One region of the Neorhizobium sp. 2083 genome, then DNA from elsewhere that is predicted to be linked to it. Evidence: predicted binding sites of a transcription regulator. Region 1 holds the regulator's gene; each other region holds the start of a gene.

Region 1 (9,728 bases):
CAGATTTGCGCTTGTATCCGTCATGCTGATCCTCCAACCTTTTGGCGGCATGGCGCCCTAAAAGCGCCACAAGAATTAAGCGTCCACCGTTTAGCTATATGATCCGAAAGCTGATGCCAAGCTGTCGTGACGGCATTTTGTGCAGCGCGAAAAATTATTGGGCAACGGCTTTTGCTTGGATGTCCAACTTTCTGGTGCAGGCCTTGTTCGACCTGTGAAATTCCCGATGTTTAACCGCCAGTTGACGGCGGCGGAGGAAACGCGCAGGTTGCATTGCCGCGTGTTTGGCGGGTGGGCGGACAGAGCGTTTCATGCAGGAGGAAGATGCATTTCCGACGCGTGCCGAGGCAGGGAGACTGACATCCCGGCCGCCGGATTCCCGCCTGCACCGAAGCCCGCCCGACTCGGCCAAGCTCCGGGATCTGTCCAGGCTTTTTCCGGCCGTCGAACATCTGCCCGTGGTCCGGACGCAAGACAGGACCTTTCGCCGCTCGGGCGACCGCCTCGCTCGGCTGCTGCGCCGCCTGCCGGTCATGCTGCAGGAGGAGACGGACTATGGACATGGCTTCCTCTTTCTGCCCGTGCTCGTCGGGGCGGGGGCCACCTGCTGGTTCGTGCTGCCGGAGACCCCGGCTTTCTGGCCATTTTTCCTGCTTTTTTGCGTCTGCACCCTGGGCGCTATCGTGTTGCGGCATCGGCCCGGCCCGAAGCGTCTATTGCCGCTTGGTCTCGCTCTTTTCCTGGGCGGGATGATGCTGGCGCAATTCGAGACCTGGCGTCGGGCTACCGTCATCCTGGACGGGCCGGTGACGACCGAGCTTGCAGGGGTCGTCGAGCGCAGGGAGATCGACAGCCAGGGGCGCTGGCGTTATATGGTCCGCATCGAGCGCACCGCCAATCCGCAGATCAGGCGTCCGCCGGAACGGGTATCGCTGCTGGCAAGGGCCCGTCATGAACCGGCGCAGATCGGCGACACGATCACCGGCCGCGCGCGCATCTCGCCGCCATCCGGGCCGGCTCTGCCCGCCCTCAACGACTTCGCTTTCTCTTCCTATTTCGATGGCATCGGCGGAGTCGGATTTTTCTATGCGGCGCCGAAAAAACAGGCCGCGTTACTCTCGGCCGGGAACTGGATCGCGGACATCGAAAGCCGGCTTTTCGATCTGCGCAGCACGATCGCCACCCGTATTCGCGCGACTGTGCCCGGCGATCCGGGCGCCTTTGCCGCTGCAATCGTGACCGACGAACGCAGGGCGATTTCCAAAGAGACGACGGAAGCGCTGCGGCTCTCTGGGCTTGCCCATATCGTCGCCATTTCAGGGCTCAACATGGCGCTCGCCGCCGGCATTTTCTTCGTTGGCGTCCGCACCGTGCTTTCGGTCTTCACGGGATTCGCGCAGACGTATCCGGTCAAGAAATTCGCCGCCTTCGGCGCCCTGATGATGGTGACCGCCTACTATCTGATCTCCGGTTTCGGCGTTTCGGCCGAACGGGCCTATATCATGATGGCGATCATGCTGGTCGCCGTCCTCTTCGACCGGCCATCGATCAGCCTGCGCAATGTCGCCCTGTCCGCGCTCGTCATCATCGCCATGTCGCCCTCGGAAATATTGGGCCCAAGCTTCCAGATGTCGTTTGCCGCCACCGTCGCCCTGGTCGCCGGCTTCGCCCTCTGGAAACTTCGGGCCGAAGGCCGCGATCCGGAGCCTCTGCCGTTTCGTCACCCTGTGGTGAAGCCTGCGCTGGCATCCTGGAATTTCGTGGCCGGCATTTTCGCGACATCGCTGATCGGCGGCATCTCGACGGCGCTTTTCTCGGTCGAGCATTTTCACCGCATCGCCACCTACGGCCTTGCCGCCAACCTTGCCGCCATGCCGATCATTTCCTTCGTGGTCATGCCGGCCGGGCTCGCCGGCATGCTACTGATGCCTTTCGGCCTCGACGCTCCCTTCATGAAGCTCATGGGCCTTGGTCTGGAAGCGGTGATCGCGATCGCCAGACATGTGGCGGCCTGGGGGGGCGATGTCGGCATCGGCCGCCAGCATCCCTGGTTTCTGACGGTCTCGACGGTGGGATTCCTGCTGCTGACGCTTTTGAGAACGAGGTTGAGAGTGATCGGCCTGCCGCTGATGATCGCTTCCCTGCTGCTCTCGTGGCACGAGCGATCGGCGCCCCTGCCGGATATGCTGGTCTCGGAGGACGGAACGCTGGTGGCGCTTCTGAACGGGGAGACGGTTGCCACCAACCGCACGCGCCCGCCCGACTTCATCTACGATCAATGGAAGAGGGCGCTTCTTATTGGCGATCCGGCAAAGCCGGAAATGTCCCGCTCCAAGGACAAGCCGCCGGACGACAAGTCCACCAGGGCAAAAAACGACGACAAGTCCAACGGCGCAAAAAACAAGGAGCGCCGCGAACTGACCACGCAGCAGATCGAAGCGGCGAAGTCGCGGATGAAACAAGCGCCTCCCGGCCGCTTCACCTGCGAATCCAAGGCCTGGTGCGCTGCAAGCACCGGCGAGGGGATTGTCATTGCCGTCGAAGACGGCCGATATGCCGGGGCCGCCTGCGACGTCGCCAGTCTCGTCATTGCCCCGAGTGCCCGCTTCGACCGATGCCGGTCCGGAGCGCTGATGATCAATGGCAGCACGCTCCGAAAAACCGGCGCGCTGGAGATTTCCCTCAACGGCGCTACCGACTATCGGCGCTGGCAGGTTCGGGCGGCCATGGCGGGCGAGGACCGTCCCTGGAGCAGGCACCGCCACTATGATTGGCGAAGCCAGCGTTTCGACCGGTCCCTGCCGGAGCCAGTCAGGCAGCTGATCAGTGATACCGGCGGATGAGGCCGACGAGCTTGCCCTGGATCTTCACCCGGTCCGGCCCGAAAATGCGGGTCTCATAGGCGGGATTGGCGGCTTCCAGCGCGATCGAGGCGCCGCGGCGGCGAAAACGCTTCAGCGTCGCTTCCTCGTCGTCGACCAGCGCGACGATGATGTCGCCGGGATTGGCGGTATTGCCGTTGCGGATGATCACCGTGTCGCCGTCGAGAATGCCGGCCTCGATCATCGAATCGCCCTTGACCTCAAGCGCATAATGTTCGCCGGAGCCGAGCATCTCGGCCGGCACCGCGATATCATGGGTGTTGTTCTGGATCGCCGAGATTGGCACGCCGGCGGCGATGCGGCCCATGACCGGAACGGTCGTGGCGTTCGACACATCGTCGTTGGCGACAGGTTTCGGAGGGGCGGCGACCGGCTGCGGCTTGCCAAGGCTGCCTTCGATGACGCTCGGCGAGAAGCCGCGTCGCGGCTGCATGCTCGGCGAATAGGCTTCCGGCAGTTTGATGACCTCGAGTGCGCGCGCCCGGTTGGGCAGGCGGCGGATGAAGCCGCGTTCCTCGAGCGCCGTGATCAGCCGGTGGATGCCGGACTTGGAAGCAAGGTCCAGAGCATCCTTCATTTCGTCGAATGACGGCGGGACGCCGGATTCCTTCATGCGTTCGTGAATGAACAGAAGCAATTCCTGTTGTTTGCGCGTGAGCATCTTTTGGCACCCTGAGAGTCGGAAACAAATCCAGAACGGACACTATATGTTCCATATGTGTTCTGCAAGTCCCTAAATTTCTGTGAAGTATGATGATTTTTTCTTCATAGATGCGTGCCAGATATCTGGTCTCACACCACTTGCGCGGCGCGAGCCTGCTGCCAAAGTAGCTTTGCGATTCCAATTCTGGGGGCCCTCGCGTGAACGCAAGACCGATCGATCATCTCGTGCTGCCGGTGGCGGAACTTACCGCTGCGCGCTCCCGGCTCACGGAGCTTGGTTTTACAGTTGCGCCGGACGCTTTTCATCCTTTCGGCACGGCCAATGCTTGCGTGTTCTTCTCCGATGGGACCTACCTGGAGCCGCTGGCGCTTGCCAACCGGCGCCATGCGGGTGTCGCGGCAAAGCGCGGCAATGTCTTCACGGCCCGCGATCTCGCTTTCCGCAATGCCCGCAACCGGCAGGGTTTTTCCGCGCTCGTGGTCGCCACCCGCGACGCGATGGCCGATCATGCGCGTTTCAAGATGCGCGGCATTTCGGCAGGCGAGGTGCTGGAGTTTTCGCGCGGCATGACGCTGCCTGACGGTTCGGAAACGGAAGCGAGCTTTCGGCTGGCGTTTGCCGGCGATGACCGTGCACCCGATTTCCTGCTGTTTTCCTGCCAGCGCATCAATCCGCTGCCCGCCAATCGCGGCGAACTGGAGCGGCACGCCAATACGGTCACGGGCCTCAGCGAAATCATCCTGTCGGCCTCGGTGCCGTCCGATTTCGCCCCGCTTGTCGAACAGGTGCTGCTGACGAAGGCAGCGCCGGAGGCGGCACCGCTCGAGCTTGCCGCGGCCAATGCCCGCATCCGCATCCTTGATGATCAGGAACTCCAGGCGGAATTTGCGCTTCCGTCTATGCCCGGCGCCGAAGGGCTGCGCGGCCGGGCGATCATCTTCAAGACGGCCGATCTTGCCGTGACAGAGATCACCCTTGCTGCTAATGACGTCGCATTCGTCCGCCGGGAGGGCCGCGTTCTCGTCTCGGCGGCACCCGGCCAGGGTGTTTTGTTCGGCTTCGAGGAATAGGTTCATGGACGTTACCGCAAATCCCAGCGTCTCCGTCGGCGAAGGAGACGGCAAGGTGGTTTTCGCGCAGGACGCAAAACTGTCGCTGATCGCCGGCGCCTGCGAGATGGAAAGCCGCGATCATGCCTTCATGGTCGCCGGCACCCTCAAGGAGCTTTGCAACAAGCTCGGCATGGGGCTCGTCTACAAGACCTCCTTCGACAAGGCGAACCGCTCGTCACTGTCGAGCAAGCGCGGCCTCGGCCTGGAAAAGGGCCTGGAAGTCTTCGCCGACCTCAAGAAGGAACTCGGCATTCCGGTGCTGACCGATATCCATTCGGAAGAGCAATGCGCTCTGGTTGCCGAAGTCGTCGATGTCCTGCAGATCCCGGCCTTCCTGTCCCGCCAGACGGACCTCCTTGTCGCCGCCGCCAGGACCGGTCGAGTCATCAACGTCAAAAAGGGCCAGTTTCTGGCGCCCTGGGACATGAAGAATGTTCTCGGCAAGCTGAACCAGAGCGGAAATCCGAACATCCTGCTCTGCGAGCGCGGTGCCTCCTTCGGTTACAACACGCTCGTCTCCGACATGCGCTCGCTACCGATCATGGCGGCCATGGGCGCGCCGGTCATCTTCGATGCCACCCATTCCGTGCAGCAGCCTGGCGGCCAGGGCACGACCTCGGGCGGCGAGCGCCAGTTCGTCGAGACGCTGGCCCGTGCGGCAGTCGCGGTCGGCGTCGCCGGGGTTTTCATCGAGACCCACCAGGATCCCGACAACGCTCCCTGCGACGGCCCCAACATGGTTTATCTGAAGGACATGCCGCGGCTTCTTGAAAAGCTGCTCGCGCTCGACGCCGTCGCCAAGGCCGCCTGAGCCCGACCGAAAAGGCGGGAAAACCGCCTCGATTGTAATTTTCGTGTCATTGATTATGAGACATTTTCAGTGACCTCATGACGCCTGAAACCGACGTCCAAACCCAGGGAGAGACCCTTGACCGCCATCACCGATATCATCGCCCGCGAAATCCTCGACAGCCGCGGCAATCCGACCGTCGAGGTGGATGTCTATCTGGAAGACGGCACGATGGGCCGCGCGGCCGTTCCGTCGGGCGCCTCCACCGGCGCGCACGAAGCCGTCGAGCTGCGTGACGGCGGCAAGCGTTATCACGGCAAGGGCGTCGAAAAGGCGGTCGAAGCGGTCAATACCGAGATCTTCGACGCGATCGGTGGCTTCGACGCCGAAAGCCAGATCCATATCGACAAGACGATGATCGCCCTCGACGGCACGCCGAACAAGTCGCGTCTCGGCGCCAATGCCATCCTCGGCGTCTCGCTCGCCGTCGCCAAGGCCGCGGCCGAAACCTCCGGCCTGCCGCTCTACCGTTATGTTGGCGGCCCGAACGCCCATGTTCTGCCGGTTCCGATGATGAACATCATCAACGGGGGCGCCCATGCCGACAACCCGATCGATTTCCAGGAATTTATGATCATGCCGGTCGGCGCCGAAACGCTGAAGGACGCCGTGCGCATGGGTTCGGAAATCTTCCATGTCCTCAAGAAGGAACTGGCAGCCCAGGGCCACAACACTAATGTCGGAGACGAAGGCGGTTTCGCGCCGGGCCTCAAGAGCGCGCCGGAAGCCCTCAACTTCATCATGAAGTCGGTCGAAAAGGCCGGTTACAAGCCGGGCGACGACGTATGCCTCGCGCTCGACTGCGCCTCGACCGAATTCTTCAAGAACGGCAAGTACGAGATGGAAGGCGAGGGCCGCACGCTCGAGCCGGAAGCCATGGCCGATTACCTCGCCGAACTCGCCGCCAAGTACCCGATCATCTCGATCGAGGACGGCATGGCCGAAGACGACTGGGCCGGCTGGAAGTACCTGACCGACAAGATCGGCGCCAAGTGCCAGCTCGTCGGCGACGATCTGTTCGTCACCAACTCGGCTCGCCTGCGCGACGGCATCAAGATGGGCGTCGCCAACTCCATCCTCGTCAAGGTCAACCAGATCGGTTCGCTGTCGGAAACGCTCGATGCCGTCGAGACCGCCCACAAGGCCGCCTACACGGCCGTCATGTCGCACCGATCGGGCGAAACCGAGGATTCGACGATCGCCGATCTCGCGGTCGCCACCAATTGCGGGCAGATCAAGACCGGTTCGCTGTCGCGTTCCGACCGGCTCGCCAAGTACAACCAGCTGATCCGCATCGAGGAAATGCTCGGCCCGCAGGCCGCTTATGCCGGCCGCGGCATCCTGAAGGGTTAAGGGCTGTTTGGCGAAGCCAACGAAACGATCCAGTGAATCGTTTCGAAGGACGTACGCCCTGAGCTCAAGCGAAGGGCCGGCAAAATCATTGCACCATAATTCCAAAGCCCGCGCCGAAAGACGCGGGCTTTTTTCGGACTCGATTCTGGTCAACGATTGCTTAAGCAAGTTCTGCGAATTTGATGCTCTGTTTCGGATCGATTTGAGATCCCGTAAGCGTGGCAAGGCGTTAGAGCGGCATGTGGACAAAGCATCATAAGAAAAGAAAATTTGGCCGTTTTGTCCTTCCCGCCATAACAGTCGCGTTTCTCTCCTACTTCGGCTATCATTCCATCCACGGCGATCTCGGTCTGATCGCCACGGAGGAATTCGAGCGTCAGCGGCAGGCGCGGGCGGAGGAACTCGCAAAGCTCACCGCCAAGCGCGAAACGCTGGAGCGGCAGGTTCAGCTGATGAGCGACGGTTCGCTCGACAAGGACATGCTCGACGAGATCGCCCGTTATCAGCTGAATGTCTCGCGCGGCGACGAAATCGTCATCTTCAACAACTACTTCTGAATTAACCGAAATCCGGTTAATTTCACATTTCTGTAACCTTTTCATCGTGTTACACGGAATGTGAGCCATGCGTTTATGGCATTGCTGGGGCAGCTTTTCTTGCCTATGGTATTCCCCGAAACCAGAGTGGGAATCTGGCGACACATTGTCAGGGCGTATTCTCGCTCTCAACGCAGAACTCAAAGGGAGGGATGAATGGCGCCGACCAAAACCGCGTCTGTATCCGGCCGTAAACCAGCGGCAAAGTCTGCAATCAAATCAGCCTCGAAAGCCTCCGCAAAGGAGTTCACGGGCAAGAACACCCCGGATTTCGGCAAGGACCAGGATCTTCACGCCTACCGTGAAATGCTGCTGATCCGCCGTTTCGAGGAAAAGGCCGGCCAGCTTTACGGCATGGGCTTCATCGGTGGTTTCTGTCACCTCTATATCGGCCAGGAAGCGGTCGTCGTCGGCATGCAGATGGCGCAGCAGGAGGGTGATCAGGTCATCACCGCCTATCGCGACCACGGGCACATGCTGGCAACCGGCATGAGCGCGCGCGGCGTCATGGCGGAGCTGACGGGGCGCAGGGGCGGCTATTCCAGGGGGAAGGGCGGCTCGATGCACATGTTCTCCAAGGAAAAGCATTTCTACGGCGGCCACGGCATCGTCGGCGCCCAGGTTTCGCTCGGAACCGGCCTGGCCTTCGCCAACCGCTACCGCAACAACGACAGCGTCTCCGTCGCCTATTTCGGTGACGGCGCGGCCAACCAGGGCCAGGTCTACGAGAGCTTCAACATGGCTGCTCTCTGGAAGCTGCCGATCGTCTATATCGTCGAAAACAACCGTTATGCGATGGGCACCTCGACGGCCCGCGCCACGGCGCAGTCGAACTACTCGCTGCGCGGTTCCGGCTTCGGCATTCCAGGCGTCCAGGTCGATGGCATGGACGTTCGCGCCGTGAAGGCCGCCGCCGACGAGGCGCTCGAGCATTGCCGCTCCGGCAAGGGCCCGATCATCCTCGAAATGCTCACCTACCGTTATCGCGGCCACTCCATGTCCGACCCGGCGAAATATCGCTCCAAGGACGAAGTGCAGAAGATGCGCTCCGAGCACGACCCGATCGAGCAGGTGCGCCTGCGCCTTCTCGAAAAGGGCTGGGCCACCGAGGACGAGCTGAAGGCGATCGACAAGGATATCCGCGACGTCGTTTCGGATAGCGCCGATTTCGCCCAGGCCGATCCGGAGCCGGATGCGTCCGAGCTCTACACCGACATTCTGCTCTGATCGCGGGAGGGAACCCATGCCAATCGATATCCTGATGCCCGCGCTTTCTCCGACCATGGAGGAAGGCACGCTCAGCAAGTGGCTGAAAAAAGAAGGTGACAAGGTCACCTCCGGCGACGTGATCGCCGAAATCGAGACCGACAAGGCGACCATGGAAGTGGAAGCCGTCGATGAGGGCGTGATCGGCAAGCTTCTGGTCGAAGCCGGCACCGAAAACGTCAAGGTCAACACCAAGATCGCCGTGCTTCTGGCCGATGGCGAAAGCGCCGATGCGATCGGTTCCGCCGCCCCTGCCGAGGCTCCGAAGACTGCCGCTCCGGCGGCGGCAGAAGCGCCCGCTGCAAGCGCCGCTTCCGCTCCCGTGCCGGCTCAGCCGAAGGTCGAGACCGCTGCCGATCCGGATATTCCGGCCGGCACCGAAATGGTGATGACCACGGTTCGCGAAGCGCTCCGCGACGCCATGGCCGAGGAAATGCGCCGCGACGAGGACGTCTTCGTCATGGGCGAGGAAGTCGCCGAATACCAGGGCGCCTACAAGATCACGCAAGGTCTGCTGCAGGAATTCGGCCCCCGCCGCGTCGTCGATACCCCGATTACCGAACACGGCTTTGCCGGCGTCGGCGTCGGTGCCGCCATGGCGGGCCTGAAGCCGATCGTCGAGTTCATGACCTTCAACTTCGCCATGCAGGCGATCGACCAGATCATCAACTCTGCCGCCAAGACGCTCTACATGTCCGGCGGCCAGATGGGCGCGCCGATCGTGTTCCGCGGCCCGAACGGGGCCGCTGCCCGCGTCGGCGCCCAGCACAGCCAGGATTATGCCTCCTGGTACAGCCAGATCCCGGGCCTCAAGGTCGTCATGCCGTATACGGCCGCCGACGCCAAGGGCCTGCTGAAGGCCGCCATTCGAGATCCGAACCCGGTCGTCTTCCTGGAAAACGAAATCCTCTACGGCCAGTCCTTCGAGGTTCCGAAGCTCGACGATTTCGTCCTGCCGATCGGCAAGGCGCGCATCCACCGCAAGGGCAAGGACGCTACCGTCGT
Region 2 (9,728 bases), on a different contig from region 1:
AGTAACATATAGGCACGGAAATAGCAATAGTTTAGCGGGACGTAGAAGCTGCGGGAGAGGCGAAGCTTCGGCGGCGGGGAGCTTAGAACGCCTCGGGAAAAATCGCCGCTATTGCCGTCCCGAAGATGAAGGCGAGGATGATCGCCATCAGTCCGATCGTGCCGGTTCTGTCCCCCATGTTGAAACTGCCGAACATGAGGTGCCGAGAAATAATTCCGGCGACTGCGATGAACATCACAAAGGCAAGCAATGCTATCTTTTGGCCGATCGTCATATTGGTCCCCCCAGCCGAATGGTCGATCGTGACCGTATGACGTTGACGAATTGACCGTCATTCGGGATCGAAATGCTGGGCGGCGTGCAGATCGACGATTGCGCCACCATATAAACCACGTCCGACCCTTCAGGCTGCGCAAGCCGCAAACGCATGCTAAGTTCGGATCGACGAGGGTGATTGTAGGAGTCGCAGTAGATGTCGCAGAATTCCGAAGGCGTAGTGCCGGCCTTCGAGCTTTCCCTGGGTGGCCAGCTCCGCATGATGGGCGGGGCATTCTGGAATGCGCCGGTGCGCAATCGCGTCCTGGTGCTGACGGCGGCGCTGCTTCTGGTCATCTTCGCGACGACCTATGCGACTTACCGGCTGAACGAGTGGAACGGACCGTTCTACGATGCGCTCGAACGTCGCGACATGCCGGAATTCCTAAACCAGCTCGTCATTTTCGGCGTCATCGCCTTTTCGCTGACCCTGCTCAACGTCGTCCAGCAGTGGCTGAACCAGATCACGGCGATGCGGATGCGCGAGGGGCTGGCGCGTGATCTCGCTGACGTCTGGCTGAAGCCTGGCCGGGCGCTGAAACTCGCCGGGGCCGGCACGATCGCCAGCAATCCCGACCAGCGGCTGCACGAGGACACGCGCATCCTGGCGGAAAACACCACGGCGCTGGCGATCGGCCTCGTCAATTCCACCATCCTGCTGGCAAGCTTCATCGGCGTGCTCTGGGCGATCTCGTCGGATTTCGTCTTCCATCTCGCCGGCCGCACCATTTCGATCCCCGGCTACATGGTATGGGCGACGGTCCTTTACGCGCTCCTCGGTTCTGTGCTCAGCAACGTAGTCGGCAACCTGTTGCCGCGGCTCAATGCCGAACGTTACGCGCGCGAAGCGGACCTGCGCGCAGCCCTGGTGCGGGCCAACGAGAACCTGAAACCGATTGCCCTGGCGCGCGGCGAGGCGAACGAGCTCACCCGCGTGCATTTCGCGATCGACGGGGTGCTGGGCATGCTGCGCAAGCTCGCTTGGGCGCTCGCCAATCTCACCTGGGTGTCGGCCGGCTTCGGCTGGCTGGCCCTGGTGGCGCCGATCATCATCGCCTCGCCGATGTATTTTTCCGGCGAGCTTTCCTTCGGCGGACTGATGATGGCGGTCGGCGCCTTCAACCAGGTCAATCAGGCGCTGCGCTGGTATGTCGTCAATTTCAGCGTCATCGCCGACTGGCGGGCGACGCTGAACCGCGTTTCCTCCTTTCGCAATGCGCTGCTCGCCATGGACAGTCCGGCCGAGGGGGGCGAGGTGATCGCCTATCGCGAGGCGCCGGCCGGCCAGGGCATCAGCCTTTGCGGGATCACGGTTCATGGCGATCCCGAGCTGGCCGGGGCGGGACACGGTGTGCGCGTCGTGGAAGGCGATTGCCGGATCAAACCGGGCGAGCGGGTGATGATCAACGGCGATCCCGGCGCCGACAGGCACCTGTTCTTCCAGGCGCTGGCCGGCATCTGGCCCTGGGGGCGCGGCGAGATCGGCTTGCCGCCGGTGAGCAGCATGATCCTGATGCCGCAGGACGGATACCTGCCGACGGCGACGCTGCGCGAGGTGATGACCTATCCGGCCGGGCTTGCCGGCGTCGACGACAGGGCGCTGACGCAAGCGTTGGAAAAGGTCGGGCTCGGCCGCCTGGTGCACAGGCTGGACGAGGTGGAGCGCTGGGACCGGCTGCTCGACAAGGACGAGGAAGCGTCGCTCGCGATCGCCAACGCGGCGCTGCGGAAGCCGGAATGGCTGATCATGGACGACGTGCTGGAAGGCCTCGAGCCGGAAACCCAGGATCGGCTGCTGGACGTGCTCAGCCGTCTCGATGGGATGACGCTCATCTATATCGGTCGTTCGGAAGCGTTTCGCGATAAGTTCTCGCCGCGGCTCTTCCATCTGTCGCCGCTGCAGATGCATACGGAAAAGAAGACGGAAGAGGCATGAAATGAGCAGGCATCTGGCCTCCACCAAGACCGGACAATGCATCATCTGCGGCCGCACCTTTCCGTTGTCGAGACTGCACAGGACCGGATATCTGCGACCGCACCTTGCCGAGATGATCGTCGAGGAGGTGAAGGGTTGCGATGAGAACAGCCTGATCTGCGACGAGGACCTTGCGCGCTTCCGACGCCGTTACGTGGAAAGGCTGCTCGACGAGGAGCGTGGCGAGCTTTCCGAGCTCGACAAGCAGGTGCTCGACAGTTTCGAGAAGGGCGCCTCGACCGTGCAGACGAGCGCTGCGAACCTGCTCGAGCGCAGTCCCACCTTCGGCGAACGGGTGGCCGACAAGGTCGCTGCCTTCGGCGGTTCCTGGACGTTCATCCTGAGTTTCCTCGGCGTGCTGGTCGTCTGGATGGGGATCAACGTCGTCGGCCTGTTCGCACAGCCTTTCGACCCTTATCCGTTCATCCTGCTCAATCTGGTGCTCTCATGCCTTGCGGCGCTGCAAGCGCCGGTCATCATGATGAGCCAGCGGCGGCAGGAGGAGAAGGACCGGATGCGCTCCGAGAACGACTACATGATCAACCTGCGCGCCGAACTGGAAATCCGCCAGCTCCACGAAAAGATCGACCACCAGATGGCGCATCAATGGGAGCGGCTGGCGGAAATGCAGCAGATACAGATCGAGCTTCTGGAACGGCATGGGGGCGGGCGGGAGAGCCGGTAGGGGCTGGCGGGACCTTCTCTGAGCGGTACGGGTGATCGCCGACAAGAGTGGCCGGCTGCCGTCTCAGCCGATGAAGTCAGCGATGATGCGGGCGATCTTTTCCGGCATTTCGAGCTGCAGCATGTGGCCGCTCGGCACCTCCATGGATGCCCAGGACGGATCGGCGCCGACCTTGGCGTAGATGCCGGAAAAGATCTTCGACTGGTCGATATTGGCCGAGACGTAGAGCCTTTTCGCGATTTTCCGGTAGGCGCCGGTCAGCCTGATCTTCTGGATCATCGAGGCGAAGGGATGCGGCGAGCGGCTGGTCATGTAATGGCGCAGATGTTCCGGCACGCGGGTGGCGTGGCGGGCCGGAGGCGGTACCGCGACGCCGCCATGTTCGCCGGCCATGGCAAGGTTGGCCATCGCGACTTCGGGACCAAGCAGATCGAGCGCCGACTGGCCGTCTTCCGGCAGGAAGGCGTCGAGATAGGTGAGCGTGCGGATGCGGGGCGCGAACCGGTCGGCGACGCCGGTTATCACCATGCCGCCATAGGAATGGCCGACGAGATCGAATTCCTCCAGGCCTTCGGCTTCGATCAGGCCGCAGACATCGGCGATATGGGTGTCGAGGTTGATCGCTCCGGAAAACAGGTGGGTGCGTTCGCCGAGCCCGGTGAGGCTCGGCACGAAGACCTGATGGCCCATGCCGCGCAGAATATCTGCGACCGGCGTCCAGCTCGCACTCGAACCCCAGGCGCCCTGCACAAGAACGATCTTGCGGCTGGTCATCTCGATCCCCTCCCTGGATACCCGAATGATGTCGGTTGTTTCCCACCCGGCCCGGGCGAAGTCAATGCGACAGGCGAGGGGACAAGCCGGGATAAAACCATTGCAGGACCGCCATTTGGCCGTCTTCTCCGGTCAGCACTGCCAAGTCAGGCCGAAGACGCGGAGCCAGTTTTCGAAGGCGAATTTCTTCAAGGCCGGTTCATCAAATCCGGCCTTGCGCATGGCTTCTAAGAGGCGGGGAAGGCCGCTGGCATCCTTGATCTCGCGGGGCACGACGGTGCCGTCGAAGTCCGATCCAAGGGCTACTCTATCGGCTCCCACGTGGTTGACGAGATATTCGATGTGGCGGACGACGAGGTCGAGCGGCGTATCGGCATCGAGATGCGCATCGGCGCGGATGTCGTAGACTGCGAGGTTGAAGCCGATGACGCCGTCCGTATCGCGGATGGCGTCGAGCTGCCGGTCGGTGAGGTTGCGGGTCGAGGGGCATATGGCATGGGCGCAGGCATGGGTGGCGACGAGCGGGGCGGTGCTCAAGGCTGCCACGTCCCAGAAGCCGCGCTCGTTCAGATGCGCGAGGTCGATCATGATACCCAGCGTATTGCAGGTCCTGACGAGATCCCGGCCGGCATCGGTCAGTCCGGGGCCCGTGTCGGGCGATCTCGGATAGGCGAAGGGAACGCCGTAACCGAAGATGTTCGGGCGGCTCCAGACCGGGCCGAGAGAACGCAGGCCTGCTGCGTGAAGGGTGTGGAGATAGTCGAGACCGGGGCCGATCGCTTCCGCGCCCTCCATGTGAAGCACGACGGCCAAGGCGGAAGCGGCCCGGGCGGCGTTGATTTCATCGACGCCGGTGGCGAGCCGCATGCGGCCGTCCGAGCGCCGGATCAATCGGTTCATCGCATCAAGCTGGGCGTCGATCAGCCGGCGGGCATAACCCTCGTCCAGGGCCTCCGCATAACGGACCTCGTATCCGTCGCTGGTCTGCGTCACGTTGTTTTCCGGCTTGCGCTCGGGATGGGCATAAAGGGCGAACAGCCCGCCGACGAGACGCCCCTCCATTGCGCGGGGAAGATCGAGAGGCCCCGCCTCGGAGCGGGCCAGGAAATCCCGGCCGCCGGGTTTGTAGTCCGACATGTACTGAACCGAGTCGTTGTGCCCGTCGAAGACGTCGATGCCGTTCATGCGAATTCGATCCTCCGGTATATCCAGGCCTCACATGCAGACAGGCGCCGGCTTACCCGGCTGTTGCAATCGGCTGATGACGGCTCATCCCACAATCGTGTCCAAAGCTTATGACGACCGGTACGATTTTCGGGCTCGCTATCGCCACATGCCGCGCATGCGGGCGGTGACGTCGATGCGGACCTGGTGGCGGGCCTGGCGTTCGGCCTCGGACATCGGCGCGACGACCGGCCAGGCGGCGGTTTCGAAGAATTGCAGCAGGGTGGCCGGGATGAAACGGGTGCGGGCCGCATAGACGTGCCGGTCGCCCTGCGAGGCCTGGCCGTGCACGAAGAAACGCTGCGGCGTCATCAGGTGCAGATGGTCCTTGGCGCGGGTCATCGCCACGTAGAGGAGGCGGCGCTCCTCCTCGATCTCGGCGGTCGAGCCGACGCCGAGATCGGACGGGATGCAGCCGTCGACGCAGTTCAGGAGGAAAACCGAGCGCCATTCCTGGCCCTTGGAGGAGTGGATGGTTGAGAGGATCAGGTAATCCTCGTCGAGCAGGGGCGTACCGGATTCGGCGCTTGTCGCATCCGGCGGGTCGAGGGTCAGTTCGGTGAGGAAACGCTCGCGGGACGTATAACCCGAGGCGATCTGTTCGAGCTGCAGCAGGTCGGCCTTGCGGGTCTCGGCGTCCTCGTGGATGCGGGAAAGATGCGGTTCGTACCACTGCCGGGCAAGGCCGATCTCGGAGGGCCAGCCCTGGCCCTTGCGGACGGCGGCGAGCATCTCGACGAAGGCGGGCCAGTCGGCACCGGAGCGCGGCGGGGCTGGGATTTCCTGCAGGGCTGCCAGCGGTTCCGGGTCGGCGGCGATGGCGTCGAGGATTTTTCCGGCCGTCTGGGGCCCGATGCCGGGGATGAGCTGCATCAGCCGGAAGCCGGCGACGCGATCGCGCGGGTTCTGGGCGAAACGCAGGGCCGCCAGCATGTCCTTGACATGGGCGCTGTCCAAAAATTTCAGACCGCCGAATTTCACGAAAGGGATGTTGCGGCGGGTGAGCTCGACTTCGAGCGGGCCGGAATGATGCGAGGAGCGAAACAGCACTGCCTGCTGCTTGAGCGTCATGCCGGTCTCGCGGTTTTCGAGGATCTTCTCGACGATGTAGTTGGCCTGTTCCGTCTCGTCCTTGACGGCGACCAAGCGGGGGCGTTCCTCCGACTGGCGGTCGGTCCAGAGGTTCTTGGTGAAGCGCTCGCGGGCGAGATCGATGACGCCGTTGGCGGCGGCGAGGATCGTGCTGGTCGAACGGTAGTTGCGGTCGAGGGTGACGATATTGGCCGGCGGGTCGAAGGTGTTGGGGAAGTCGAGGATGTTGCGGATCGTCGCGGCGCGGAAGGAATAGATCGACTGGGCGTCGTCGCCGACGACGGTGAGGCCAATGCCGCCGGGCTTCATCGCCATCAGGATCGACGATTGTAGGCGGTTGGTATCCTGGTATTCGTCAACGAGGACATGGTCGAAACGGCCGCCGACATCCTCGGCAATCGCCGGTTCGCTCATCATCTGCGCCCAGTAGAGCAGGAGGTCGTCGTAATCCAGCACGTTCTGGGCCTGCTTGGCCTCGACATAGGAGGCGAACAGTTCGCGCAGCTGCGGCTCCCAGGCGGAGCACCAGGGGAAATAGAGTTTCAGCACCTCGTCGAGCGGGGTTTCGGAATTCACGGCGCGCGAATAGATCTGCAGACAGGTGCCCTTGGTCGGAAACCGGTTCTCGGTCTTCGAGAAGCCGAGTTCGTGGCGCACCAGGTTCATCAGGTCGGCGGAATCTTCCCGGTCGTGGATGGTGAAGTCGTGGTCGAGACCGATCTGATCGGCATGGAGGCGCAGCAGGCGGGCGCCGATGCCGTGGAAGGTGCCGGCCCAGGCGAGCGCATCGGTCATGATGCCGGCATTGGCGCCGAGCACCTGGGCGCAAATGCGCTCGACGCGGCGGCCCATTTCCGAAGCCGCGCGGCGGGAAAAGGTCATCAGCAGGATGCGGCGCGGGTCGGCGCCCGAGACGATCAGATGCGCGACGCGGTGGGCGAGGGTGTTGGTCTTGCCGGAACCGGCACCGGCGATGACCAGAAGCGGGCCGGCCGCGCCGCCGTTCGGCACGTCCGCGCCATGCTCCACCGCGCGCCGCTGCGCGTCGTTCAGCTTTTCCAGATAAGCAACAGCCATGCCCGTTCCCGATGTGTTCGAAAGAGCCATAGCTGATTCGTGCGCCCGCGCGGATATCCGCGTCGATGCTGATGGACGTTGTTGCCGGCAACTGTGCGTGGGACACGGCCTATGGCGATAGGGGGTGCACCGAGACCGCGACAGTTTGGCCTGATGTTGTTATCTCCCTGTAATGTAAACGGAAGTCACGCGTTTGTTACATATTAGGCGGAAATAAACTTGACCGCAAATCTCTGCTTTGGTTAAGACGGCCTCGTCAAATTCCTGACTTCTTGCGGAGGCGATCTTGAAGACTGCATTCAGCTTGGCCGCGGGCGTTGCCCTGGCCTTTTCCGTTCTCGCCCTTTCCTCGCCGGCTTCGGCGCAGGTGGCCGACAGCCTCACCATCTACAATGCCCAGCATGAAGGGCTGACCAAGGAATGGGCGAAGGCCTTCACGGAAGAGACCGGCATCGTCGTCACCATCCGCCAGGGCAGCGACCTCGAAATCGCCAACCAGATCGTTCAGGAAGGCGCCAATTCGCCGGCCGACGTGTTCCTGACCGAAAATTCGCCGGCCATGGTGCTGGTCGACGGCAAGGGCCTGTTTGCGCCGATCGAAAAGGCGACGCTCGACCAGGTTCTGCCGGGCTTCCATCCGGCCAACGGCAACTGGGTTGGCATCGCCGCCCGCTCGACCGTTTTTGCCTATGACAAGACCAAGCTGACCGAAGACAAGCTGCCGAAGTCGATGCTCGACCTTGCCAAGCCGGAATGGAAGGGCCGCTGGACGGCTTCTCCGTCGGGCGCCGATTTCCAGGCGATCGTCGGTGCGCTGCTGCAGCTCAAGGGCGAAGAAGCGACCGCCGCCTGGCTGAAGGGCATGAAGGAAAATGCAACCCCGATCCGTGGCAACTCGACTGCCATGAAGGCGGTCAATGCCGGCCAGTTCGAAGGCGCGCTGATCTATCACTACTACTATTTCGGCGACGTGGCGAAGACCGGCGAGAACACCAAGAACGTCGGCATGCACTATTTCAAGAACCAGGATCCGGGCGCCTTCGTGTCGATCTCGGGCGGCGGCATCCTTGCCTCCTCCAAGCACAAGGAACAGGCCCAGGCCTTCCTCAAGTGGGTGACCGGCAAGGGCGGCCAGAAGGTTCTGCGCGACGGCACCTCCTTTGAATACGCCGTCGGCAAGGGCGAGGCTTCCAACAAGGCCCTGACCCCGATCGCCGATCTCCAGGCGCCGAAGGTCGAGCCGTCGACGCTCAACAACGCCAAGGTCACCGACATGATGACCGCCGCCGGCCTGCTCTAAAAAGCGGCCGATACCAGTTGCATGGAGACATCGCAGGGCGTACCTGCGATGTCTCATCTTTTCGGACCGGCAATGACTTCCACCACAGAGACCAGGATCACGATCGCGCCGCGAGCCCGCCTGCCGGCGGCATCGTCCTGGACGCTGACGATCGCGGTCGTGGTGGCGCTGCTGGCGCTTCTGCCGCTCGGCTTTGTGCTCTGGGCCACCGTCGTCACCGGCTGGGAGACGGCCTTGCAGCTGATCTTCCGTTCCCGGGTCGGCGATCTGCTCGTCAATACCGTCCTTCTCGTCGTCCTGACCATTCCGATCTGCGCCGTGCTCGGCGTTTCGCTCGCCTGGCTGACGGAGCGCTCGGACCTGCCGGGCGCGCGGTTCTGGTCGTGGCTCTGCGTCACGCCGCTTGCGGTCCCGGCTTTCGTGCATTCCTATGCCTGGATCGGGTTGTGGCCCGGCTTCAACGGATTGCCGGCCGGCGTGGCGATCTCGGTCGTCGCCTATTTTCCGTTTCTCTATCTCCCTCTTTCGGCGGCCTTCCGGCTGCTCGACCCGGCGCTGGAGGACCAGGCGGCTTCGCTCGGCCTTGCGCCGTTTGCCGTCTTCCGGCGCGTCGTGCTGCCGCAGCTCAGGCTCGCGCTTTGCGGCGGCGCGCTGCTGGTCGGCCTGCATCTGCTTGCCGAATACGGGCTGTTTGCGATGATCCGCTTCGACACATTCACGACCGCGATCATCGACCAGTTCCAGTCGACCTATAACGGCGTTGCCGCCTATATGCTGGCGCTGGTGCTGGTGCTTTGCTGCTTCGTGCTGCTCGGCCTCGAAGCCTCGTTGCGAGGCCGCAGCCGGTATGCGCGGCTTGGGCCCGGCGTCGCCCGCCGGCCGAAGATCGCAAGGCTCGGCAAATGGAAATACGTCGCTCTCCTCCTGCCCGCCGTGACGGCCGCGTTTGCGCTCGGCGTTCCGGTGCTGACCCTCAGTCGCTGGCTGATCGCCGGCGGGGCCGGCGTATGGCGGCTTGACGAGGTGGGGCTGGCGCTTTGGCAGACGCTCGCCATCTGCCTGATCGGCGGGCTTGCGACGACGGCCGCCGCCGTGCCGATTGCCTGGCTTTCGGTGCGTCGGCCGACCCGCGCCAGCCGGTTCCTGGAAGGGTGCTATTATCTCGCGAGCTCGATGCCGGGCGTCGTCGTGGCGCTGGCGCTGGTGACCATCACCGTGCGGGCCATGCTGCCGCTCTACCAGAGCGTTGCGACCATCGTGCTTGCCTATGTGGTGATGTTTTTGCC
Region 3 (9,728 bases), on a different contig from region 1:
GACCGCAGGCACCGGCGAAATGCCGGTTTCCGGCATGGAGGCATGCGCCGTGCGCCCGGTGAGGACGACCTTGAGGCCGCGCGACGCGCAGTTGACGATCCCCTGCTTCAGCCAGACGCGCCCCAGCGGCAGGCCGGGCATGTTGTGCAGGGAAAAACTGTAATCCGGCACCAGGTCCCGGAATTTTTCGTCGGCGATGACTGCCGCAGCACCGGCGCCCGTCTCTTCGGCCGGCTGGAACATGAGGATGACGCGGCCGCGCTTCGGCTTTTCGCGACCGAACTGACGACCGAGCGCCGCCAGCATGGTCATGTGGCCGTCATGTCCGCACATATGGCCCTTGCCGGGAATTTTCGAGCGGTAATCCGGCGTACCGACCTCCTCGATCGGCAGCGCGTCCAGCTCGGCGCGAAAGAGCACGGTCGGGCCGGCAAGGCCGCTGTCATAAACGACCGCGACGCCCGTGCCGCCGAGGCCGGTCACGACCCGGTCCGGCTTGGTATCCGCGAGAAACCCCTGCACCTCGGCAGCGGTCGCGACCTCCTCGCCGGACACTTCCGGCATGGCATGCAGCTTGCGCCGCCATGCGGTGAGCTCGATGACGTCCTGGTTGGTGAGAAACATGGGGCCGCTCCCTGATCGCCGGGTTTGTCCCGAGGTAACCGGGGCAGGGGTTCTCCGCAAGAAAAACCTCTGCCCGACCAATCACCACTCGATGCCGATCTTGCCGAAATGGCTGCCGCTCATCTCGTAGCGGAAGGCATCGGCCAGGTTTTCGAGCGCAAACACCTTGTCGATTACCGGGCGGACGGTGCCCGTATCGAGCGCCCGCACGAAATCCTGCTGCTGGCGGCGGTTGCCGACCAGAATACCCGACAGAACCGCCTGCTTGCCCATCAAGGCTGCGGTCGGCACCTCGCCGCGCGGGCCGGTCAGGACGCCGATCATGGTGATATGGCCACCCATCTTCACAGCCTGGATGGATTGCCCAAGCGTCGCCGGGCCGCCGACTTCCACCACATGGTCGACGCCGCGGCCGCCGGTCCAGTCGAAGACCTGTTTGCCCCAGTCGGCTTGCTCCTTGTAGTTGATGGTGAACTCGGCCCCGAGTTTTCCGGCGCGCTCCAGCTTGTCGTTCGAGGACGAGGTGATCGCCACCCGTGCGCCCATCGCTCTTGCGATCTGCATCGCATAGATAGACACGCCGCCGGTGCCGAGCGCCAGCACCGTCTCGCCGGCCTTCAGCCGCCCAAGCTCCACCAGCGCCCGCCAGGCGGTCAGCCCCGCGGTGGTGATCGTCGCCGCTTCCACATGGCTGAACCCTTTCGGAGCGAGCGTAAAGGCCGCCGCCGGCCGCACCGCATATTCGGTCGCGAACCCGTCGATGCCGTCGCCGGGCGTGCGCGAAAAACCACCCGCCGGCGGCGGGCCGTCCTGCCAGTCGGGGAAGAAGCAGGAGACCACATGATCGCCCGCCTTGAACTCGCCCACGCCTTCCCCGACCTCCTCGACCACACCGGCGCCATCGGCCATCAGCACCCGCCCATCGGTCGGGGTGCGGCCGCTCGCGACGCTGAGGTCATGGAAATTGATCGAACTCGCATGCAGCTTCACCCGGATCTCGCCACGGCCGGGTCTGCCCGGGTCGGGCCGATCGACGAGTTTCAGGGCATCGAGGCCGCCCGGTGCAGTAACAATGGCTTTCATGAATTCCTCCCTCAATCCGCGAAAATTATCGGATTCACCTAGAAGGAATCAGGGAGACTGACAAGCGGGATGCTAGGGGCGGCGTTCTCCGTTCCGCGTGACGGAACCTGCTTCTCTGCGACTATTGATATCAGCTTGTGTCAAGCCTCTCTCACACCCGCTCCACAAACCCCTCGAGCACCCGCTTCTGCCCGGCCTTGTCGAACTCGATGGTCAGCTTGTTGCCTTCGATGGCCGAAATATTGCCGTTGCCGAACTTGACGTGGAATACCCGGTCGCCCACCGAAAACTGGGACGGCGTGTCGGCGACCGACTTGGCCACCAGTTCCCCATCGATGGTGCGCGTGCGCGGGCCGCTTTCGCCGTAGCCGATGCGTTCCACGGCGTGGCCGGAGCGGGTGCCCCAGTTGTCGCGGGTGGCGTCGGTCCTGTTGGCCTGGGCGCGTTTCCAGCCCGGCGTCGAATAGGTGTTGGCGAAGGGATCGGCCTTGTCGAAGCGCGACTGGCCGTAACCGCCGCGCCCGCCATAACCGCCGTAATTGCTGTCGGAGGCCGCCACGTCCACATGGGCGGCCGGCAGTTCGTCGAGGAAGCGTGACGGCATGGTCGATTGCCACAGGCCGTGGATGCGGCGGTTGGAGACGAACCAGATATGGCAACGGTGCTTTGCGCGCGTCAGGCCGACATAGGCGAGGCGGCGTTCCTCTTCGAGGCCGGAGCGGCCGCCCTCGTCGAGCGCCCGCTGGTGCGGAAACAGGCCTTCCTCCCAGCCGGGCAGGAAGACGGTGTCGAATTCCAGGCCCTTGGCCGAATGCAGCGTCATGATCGACACCGCGTCGAGGTTCTCGTTGGTCTCGGCATCCATGACGAGAGCCACGTGTTCGAGGAAACCGCGCATGCTCTCGAAGGCTTCCATGGAACGGACCAGTTCCTTGAGGTTTTCCAGGCGTCCCGGCGCTTCCGCCGTCTTGTCGTTCTGCCACTTGGCGGTATAGCCGCTTTCGTCGAGGATCTGCTCGGCGAGCGTGGTGTGAGCCGTGTTTTCGAGCAGGCCCTGCCAGCGGCGGAAATCGGTGACCACGTCGAACAGCGCTTTGCGAGGAGCAGGCTTCAGTTCGTCCGTCTCTACTAGTTCGGCTATAGCCTGCAGCTTCGGAATATCGCGGGTACGGGCATAATTATTCAGATAGCGCAAGGTAATGTCGCCGAGGCCGCGCTTCGGCGTGTTTACGATGCGGTCGAAGGCAAGGTCATCGGCCGGCTGGCAGACGAGCCGGAAATAGGCCATGGCGTCGCGGATCTCGAGCCGCTCGTAGAAGCGCGGGCCGCCGATGACGCGGTAGTTGAGGCCTAGCGTCACGAACCGGTCTTCGAACTCGCGCATCTGGAACGAGGCGCGCACCAGGATCGCCATGTCGTTGAGCTTGTGTTTGCCGCGCTGGAGGGTTTCGATCTCCTCGCCGATGGCACGCGCTTCCTCCTCCGAATCCCAGGCGGCATGCACCACCACCTTCTCGTCGTCGGGGTCGGCGCGGTCGGTGAACAGGGTCTTGCCGAGCCGGCCCTCGTTATGGGCGATCAGGTGGCCGGCGGCGCCGAGGATGTGTTCGGTGGAGCGGTAGTTGCGCTCGAGCTTGATCACCTTGGCGCCCGGAAAATCCTTTTCGAAGCGCAGGATGTTGTCCACTTCGGCGCCGCGCCAGCCATAGATCGACTGGTCGTCGTCGCCGACGCAGCAGACGTTCTGGGGCGTGCCCTGCGGTCTCTGGGCGAGCAGCCGCAGCCACATGTATTGGGCAGTATTGGTGTCCTGGTACTCGTCGACGAGGATATAGCGGAACCTTGCGTGATATTCCTTGAGGAGATCCGGGTTCTTGCGGAAGATCGCGATCGGGTGCAGCAGGAGATCGCCGAAATCGCAGGCGTTGAGCGTCCTCAGCCGGGCCTGATAGGCGGCGTAGAGTTCGCGGCCCTTGCCATTGGCAAATGCGCGGGCATCGCCTTCCGGGATGTCGGCCGGCAGCAGGCCCTTGTTCTTCCAGGTGTCGATCATGCCGGCGAACTGTTTTGCCGGCCAGCGCTTGTCGTCCAGACCTTCGGCCTGGATCAGCTGCTTGATCAGCCGCACCACGTCGTCGGTGTCGAGAATGGTGAAATCGGAGCGCAGGCCCGCCAGCTCCGCGTGACGGCGCAGCAGTTTGACGCCGATCGAATGGAAGGTGCCGAGCCAGGGCATGCCCTCGACCGCGCCGCCGACCAGGACGCCGATGCGTTCCTTCATCTCGCGCGCCGCCTTGTTGGTGAAGGTCACCGCGAGGATCTGCGAGGGGAAGGCGCGGCCGCTCGCGAGGATATGGGCGATACGGGTGGTCAGCACGCGCGTCTTGCCGGTGCCGGCGCCGGCAAGCACGAGGACGGGGCCGTCCAGGGTCTCGACCGCCTGGCGCTGTTCGGGATTGAGGCCGGAAAGATAGTCGGGCGCACGGTGCTGGTCGCGGGCCGCCATGGCGCGGGCGGCGATGCCGAGGCCGCCCTGGCCCGCGGCCGGTGCCGGGGCGGGGGCCTTGCGTGGCGCCTGCTGGGGTTCTTCGTCGAAGAACGGAATGTCGTCGAAACTGTTCGTCATGCGGCCAATGTAGTGATTCGGACCTGAAAGACCAGAAAATGTTCTGCTTTCATTCCAAGTCTCCACACAAGGCAAGGCTAAAGTATGGAGAGGCCGGCGGTTGCTCTCTGCCAAAACGACAATTTTAGGAGTATATGTATGCTTGCCGTCTAACATATCCGTGAAATTTCGTGAGGTTACATTTCCGTAAGGTTGGCGTTGCCCCATTGCGTGAGCACCGGCAAACAAGGATACTCCGGGGCAATATGGCCTTTTGCTGCCCCGTCGGAGAATTGAATGCGGATTTGGAAACAGCTTCTGCTCTGTCTTGTTGTCCTTGCAGGAGCACTGGCTCTGTGGGTCTATCTTGTGCCGAGCGCCGGGGAAACGCTTGCCAGGATGGGCGTGCCCGGTGAGGTGATCGCCGCCATCCGTCCGAAGCCGGCAAGTTCCTCCGCACCTGCCGCAAACGGCAATGGCGCGGCGCGGCCGCAGGGCCAGGGCGGCGCGCAGGGCAATGCCCAGGCGCAGAACGGCCAGCGCGGAGCAGGCGGACAAGGTGGAGGCCAGGGCGGCGGCAATCGGGCCACGCTCGTCGTCGCCCAGCCGGTGGCGATCGGCACGGTCAACGACCGCCTTTCGGCGATCGGCAGCGGCGAGGCCATCCAGTCCGTCGTCGTCATGCCGCAGTCCTCCGGCACGGTCGACGAGATCATGGTCACATCCGGCCAGAAGGTCACCAAGGGCCAGGTGCTTGCCCGTCTCGATGACGAGGAGCAGATCATCGAGCGCGAAAAGGCGCAGGTCGCGCTGCAGAGCGCCCAGGAAAAATCCGCCTCCTACAGGAACCTGCAGTCGTTCTCGCGGCTCGACGTGCTCAATGCCCAGATCGCCGAACAGGCGGCGAAGCTTGCGCTCTCCACCGCCGAACTCAATCTCAGGCGCCGCGACATCGTCGCGCCCATCGACGGCGTCGCCGGCATCGTTGCGGTCAATATCGGCGACAATGTCACCACCCAGACCAATGTCGTGACGATCGACGACCGGACGGCCATTCTGGTCGATTTCTGGGCGCCGGAACGTTTCGCCGTCGCGATCGAACCGGGCGCGCCCGTCGAGGCGAGCTCGATCGCCCGTCCGGGCCAGGTGTTTTCCGGCAAGGTCGAGGCGATCGACAACCGCATCGATCCGGCAAGCCGCACGATGCGCATCCGCGCCAGGGTCGAAAATCCAGGTGACGTGCTGCGCGCCGGCATGGCCTTCAATGTCGGCATGCGTTTTGCCGGCGAACGTTATCCGGCGGTCGATCCGCTCGCCATCCAGTGGGACGGCGAGGGGTCCTATGTCTGGCAGGTCCGGGACAACAAATCGGTCAAGACCCGGGTCCGCGTCGTCCAGCGCAATCCCGACGCGGTCCTCGTGGGCGCCGAACTCAAGGAAGGCGACCGGATCGTCACCGAAGGCCTGCAACGGGTGAGGGAAGGGGCGTCGGTCCGGATCTTCGGGGCGCCGGAAACGGCTGAGGTGGCGCGCCAATGAAGATCGAACTTCCGGGACATGGGCCGGCCCACGGCCATGACGACGACGGCAAGGCCTTAGCGGAGAAATCCGGCCAGAGCTTCACGGCTCTCTTCGTGCGCCGTCCCGTGCTCGCGGCGGTCCTGAACACGCTGCTCGTCGTCGCCGGTCTTGCAGCCCTTGCGGGCGTCGAAGTGCGCGAACTTCCCGACGTCGACCAGCCGGTCATCACCGTGCGCACCAATTACGACGGCGCGTCGCCGCAGACCATGGACCAGGAAGTCACGCAGGTCATCGAAGGCGCGGTCGCCCGCGTTTCCGGCCTCAAGGCGCTATCCTCGCAGTCGCAGTTCGGCTCCAGCCGTGTGACGATGGAGTTTTCCGACAGCGTCGATCTTTCCGAAGCCGCCAACGACGTGCGCGACGCGGTCGGCCGGGTCGTCAACAAGCTGCCCGACGATGCCGACGAACCCCGCATCGTCAAGGCGGATGCCGATTCCGACGCCATCATGCGTCTTGCGGTCACGTCGTCGAAGATGTCGATGGAAGACCTCACCCAGCTCGTCAACAACGAGATCGTCGACCGGCTCGCCGCCGTCGAAGGCGTGGCCGACGTCGAACTTTACGGCGACCAGGACAAGGTGTTTCGCGTCGATATCAACCAGGCGGCATTGGCCGGCCGCGGTCTGACGGTCGCCGACGTCTCCAAGGCGCTGTCGAGCGCCGCGCTTGACGTTCCCGCCGGCTCGCTGAAAAGCACGACGCAGGATATCGTCGTTCGCGCCACCGCCAGCCTCACCAAGCCGCAGGATTTCGAAAACGTCCTGATCGGCCCGAATATTCGCATCCGCGATGTGGCGACGGTCGCGCTCGGCCCTGACGACGGCACGACCGTGCTGCGCGCCAACGGCGTGCAGGGCGTCGGCCTCGGCATCATCCGCCAGGCGCAGTCGAACACGCTCAACATTTCCCAGGGCGTCAAGGCCGCCGTCGCGGAGATGCAGAAGACCCTGCCGGAAGGCACCCGCATCGCCATTACCGGCGACGACGCGATCTTCATCCAGGGCGCGCTGCACGAAGTCGAGACCGCGCTGATGCTGTCGGCGGCGGTCGTCGTCGTGGTCATCTACCTCTTCCTGCGCGACTGGCGCGCGACGCTGATCCCTGCGATCACCATGCCGGTGGCGCTGATCGGCACGCTGGTGGCGATCTATCTGGTCGGCTTCTCGATCAACATCCTGACGCTGCTCGCCATCGTGCTCGCGACCGGCCTCGTGGTCGACGACGCGATCGTCGTGCTCGAAAACATCGTGCGACGGCGAGCGGAGGGCATGGGACCGCGCGCCGCCGCCGTGCTCGGCACCCAGGAAGTGTTCTTCGCCGTCATTGCGACGACCGCGACGCTTGCGGCCGTCTTCATTCCGCTCTCCTTCCTGCCCGGCCAGATCGGCGGCCTGTTCAAGGAATTCGGCTTCGTGCTCGCCTTCTCGGTCGGCCTGTCGTCGATTACCGCCCTGACGCTTTGCCCGATGCTCGCCTCGCGCATGCTGACCAAGCCGATGAAGGAGGATCACGGTCTGCTCGGCGCCTTCGGCAACGCGTTTGCCAGCGTCTATGCCGCCGCCTTGCGGTTCTGCCTCAATGCGCCGCTCGTCGTCATCGTCGTCTCGGTGGTTTTCTCGATCGCAGCCTACAACGTCTTCGGCCTCGTCAAGAGCGAGCTGACGCCGCGCGAAGACCGCGCGACGATCATGCTGCGCGTCACCAGCCCGCAGGGCGTCAGCCTCGATTATACCCGCGACCAGATGCAGCGTCTCGAAGAGAACCTGAAGCCGCTGCGGGATTCGGGCGAGATCGCCAACATCTTCTCGATCTCCGGTTTCGGTGCCAACACCAATAGCGGCTTCATGGTCCTGACCCTGGCGCCCTGGGAGGAACGCTCCCGGACCCAGGACCAGATCGCCGCCGACGTCAATGCCGCGGCCCTGCGCGTGCCGGCCCTGCGCGGTTTCACCATGCAGGCCAACAGCCTGAAGATCCGCGGCGCCGGCAACGGCCTGCAGATGGCGCTGGTCGGCAACGACTACGACGTGCTGACCGCGACGGCCCTCAAGCTCGTGTCGCATATGGAAAGCGAAGGCGGCCGGTTCTTCGATACGCCGCGGCTCACCAACGAGCCGACCCAGGCGCAGCTTTCGGTGGCGATCGACCGCGAGCGGGCTTCCGATCTCGGCATCGACATCACCGGCCTGTCGACCGCGATGCAGTCGCTGCTCGAGGGCCGCTCGATCGTCGACGTCTTCGTCAACGGCGACGCGCTGCCGGTCAAGCTCACCTCGACCACGAGGCCGATCGACGATCCGACCGACCTCGAAAACATCTTCCTGAAGACCGGCGACGGCAAGATCGTGCCGATGTCGACGATCGCGACCCTCAGGGAAGGCGCCGTGGCGCCACAGCTCAACCGCGAACAGCAGCTCGCCTCGGTCGCCATCTCGTCGAACCTGCGCGATGGCGTGGCGCTCGGCGATGCGGTCAAGCAGGTGACGGCGATCGCCCAGCCGCTGCTGCCGCCCGGCGTCCGGCTGGTGCCGATGGCGGAAGCCAAGACGCTCGGCGAAAACTCCAACGCCATGCTGATGACCTTCGGTTTTGCGATCGCGATCATCTTCCTGGTGCTGGCCGCGCAGTTCGAAAGCGTATTGTCGTCGATCATCATCATGTCGACCGTGCCGCTCGGGCTTGCCTGCGCGGCGATCGCCCTGGTGCTGACCGGATCGAGCCTCAACGTCTACAGCCAGATCGGCCTCGTGCTGCTCGTCGGCGTCATGGCGAAAAACGGCATCCTGATCGTCGAGTTCGCCAACCAGCTGCGCGACCGCGGCTCCAGCGTGCGCGAGGCGATCGAAACCGCCTGCGCGATCCGCCTGCGTCCGGTGATGATGACGATGATCGCCACCGTCATCGGCGGCGTGCCGCTGCTGCTCGCCCAGGGCGCCGGCGCGGAAGCGCGCATCGCGCTCGGCTGGGTCATCGTCGGCGGCCTCGGCTTCGCGGTTCTGGTGACGCTGTTCATCACCCCCGTCGCCTATCTTCTGATCGCCGGCTTCGCCAAGCCGCATGTGCACGAGGAAGCCCGGTTCCATCAGGAACTGGCGCATGCCACGCGCCGCAGGCAAGAAAAGCAGGACAACGACGAAGAGGATGGCAAGGAACAGCTGCTCGCCGCCGAGTGAGCCTGTCCGGAAGCGCCGGCGTAAGCCGTCGCTCCCCGCTGCACCGGCGCCAATCCCTTCGAAAAACGCGAAGGGCCTGCCGGGCTTACCGGCCGAGCAGTGCGTTCAACTGGCCGGCAAGCTCGCCGCCGTCCGTCCGGTCGTCGGCCATCTTCCGAAACAACCCGGCCATTCCTTTGAAGATCAGCGAGGCCGGATCGTCTTCGCCGAGGAACGCGGCGATCTCCTCCATCTCCGCCACCCAGCGATAGGCCTTCGCATACATGTCGGGAATGGCGCTCGAGAGCTTCCGGTCGAGGTCGGGTATGCTTTCGGCCATCTCCCGTTTGAGGCTTTCGTCCGCACCCGACCTGATGGCCGCCAGCAGCATGGCGGTGCCGAGGCCGGTCATGCCCTTGTTGATGCCGGCATAACACATCTTCAGCGCCGAGGCCGCTCCGACCGCGCCTTCGATCCGGCGGACCTCGAGCCCGTGCGCCGCGAGAACGGCGCTTCTGCCCGCGCCGTCACCGCTGACATAGAGCTTGGGGCCCGCCTTTCCCGGCTGCGGCGGCAGGCCGATGATCGAGCCGTCCAGCACGTTCGCCTGGCCGGGCCTGAAAGCGGCGGCGACCTCGCTCATCGTGTCCGGCGAGATCGCGTTGCAATCGACGAATGTTACC

Evidence for each region. Region 1 encodes LexA, which represses DNA repair genes until DNA is damaged. Its sites were predicted from a motif close to TGTTCNNNNTGTGTTCNG; they were not measured.
Region 2: the regulator LexA is predicted to act here: its motif matches at 7,146-7,163, upstream of J2X76_RS11115 (ATP-dependent helicase).
Region 3: the regulator LexA is predicted to act here: its motif matches at 4,373-4,390, upstream of J2X76_RS17665 (UvrD-helicase domain-containing protein).

The regions. Positions count from the first base shown of each region.
Region 1 is NZ_JAVDTC010000005.1:270,649-280,376, reverse strand. Features, by position in the region: gene gltA (citrate synthase) at 1-24, opposite strand, end outside; gene J2X76_RS20620 (ComEC/Rec2 family competence protein) at 312-2,843, shown strand; gene lexA (transcriptional repressor LexA) at 2,824-3,543, opposite strand; gene J2X76_RS20610 (VOC family protein) at 3,744-4,616, shown strand; gene kdsA (3-deoxy-8-phosphooctulonate synthase) at 4,621-5,469, shown strand; gene eno (phosphopyruvate hydratase) at 5,587-6,861, shown strand; gene J2X76_RS20595 (septum formation initiator family protein) at 7,101-7,418, shown strand; gene pdhA (pyruvate dehydrogenase (acetyl-transferring) E1 component subunit alpha) at 7,614-8,684, shown strand; gene J2X76_RS20585 (pyruvate dehydrogenase complex E1 component subunit beta) at 8,701-9,728, shown strand, end outside.
Region 2 is NZ_JAVDTC010000002.1:585,454-595,181, reverse strand. Features, by position in the region: gene J2X76_RS11140 (hypothetical protein) at 83-274, opposite strand; gene J2X76_RS11135 (ABC transporter ATP-binding protein/permease) at 473-2,251, shown strand; gene J2X76_RS11130 (DUF1003 domain-containing protein) at 2,253-2,975, shown strand; gene J2X76_RS11125 (alpha/beta hydrolase) at 3,039-3,749, opposite strand; gene J2X76_RS11120 (dipeptidase) at 3,882-4,934, opposite strand; gene J2X76_RS11115 (ATP-dependent helicase) at 5,073-7,142, opposite strand; gene J2X76_RS11110 (iron ABC transporter substrate-binding protein) at 7,429-8,442, shown strand; gene J2X76_RS11105 (iron ABC transporter permease) at 8,515-9,728, shown strand, end outside.
Region 3 is NZ_JAVDTC010000004.1:329,291-339,018, forward strand. Features, by position in the region: gene J2X76_RS17655 (amidohydrolase) at 1-624, opposite strand, end outside; gene J2X76_RS17660 (NAD(P)-dependent alcohol dehydrogenase) at 706-1,707, opposite strand; gene J2X76_RS17665 (UvrD-helicase domain-containing protein) at 1,859-4,333, opposite strand; gene J2X76_RS17670 (efflux RND transporter periplasmic adaptor subunit) at 4,610-5,851, shown strand; gene J2X76_RS17675 (efflux RND transporter permease subunit) at 5,848-9,066, shown strand; gene J2X76_RS17680 (NAD(P)-dependent oxidoreductase) at 9,152-9,728, opposite strand, start outside.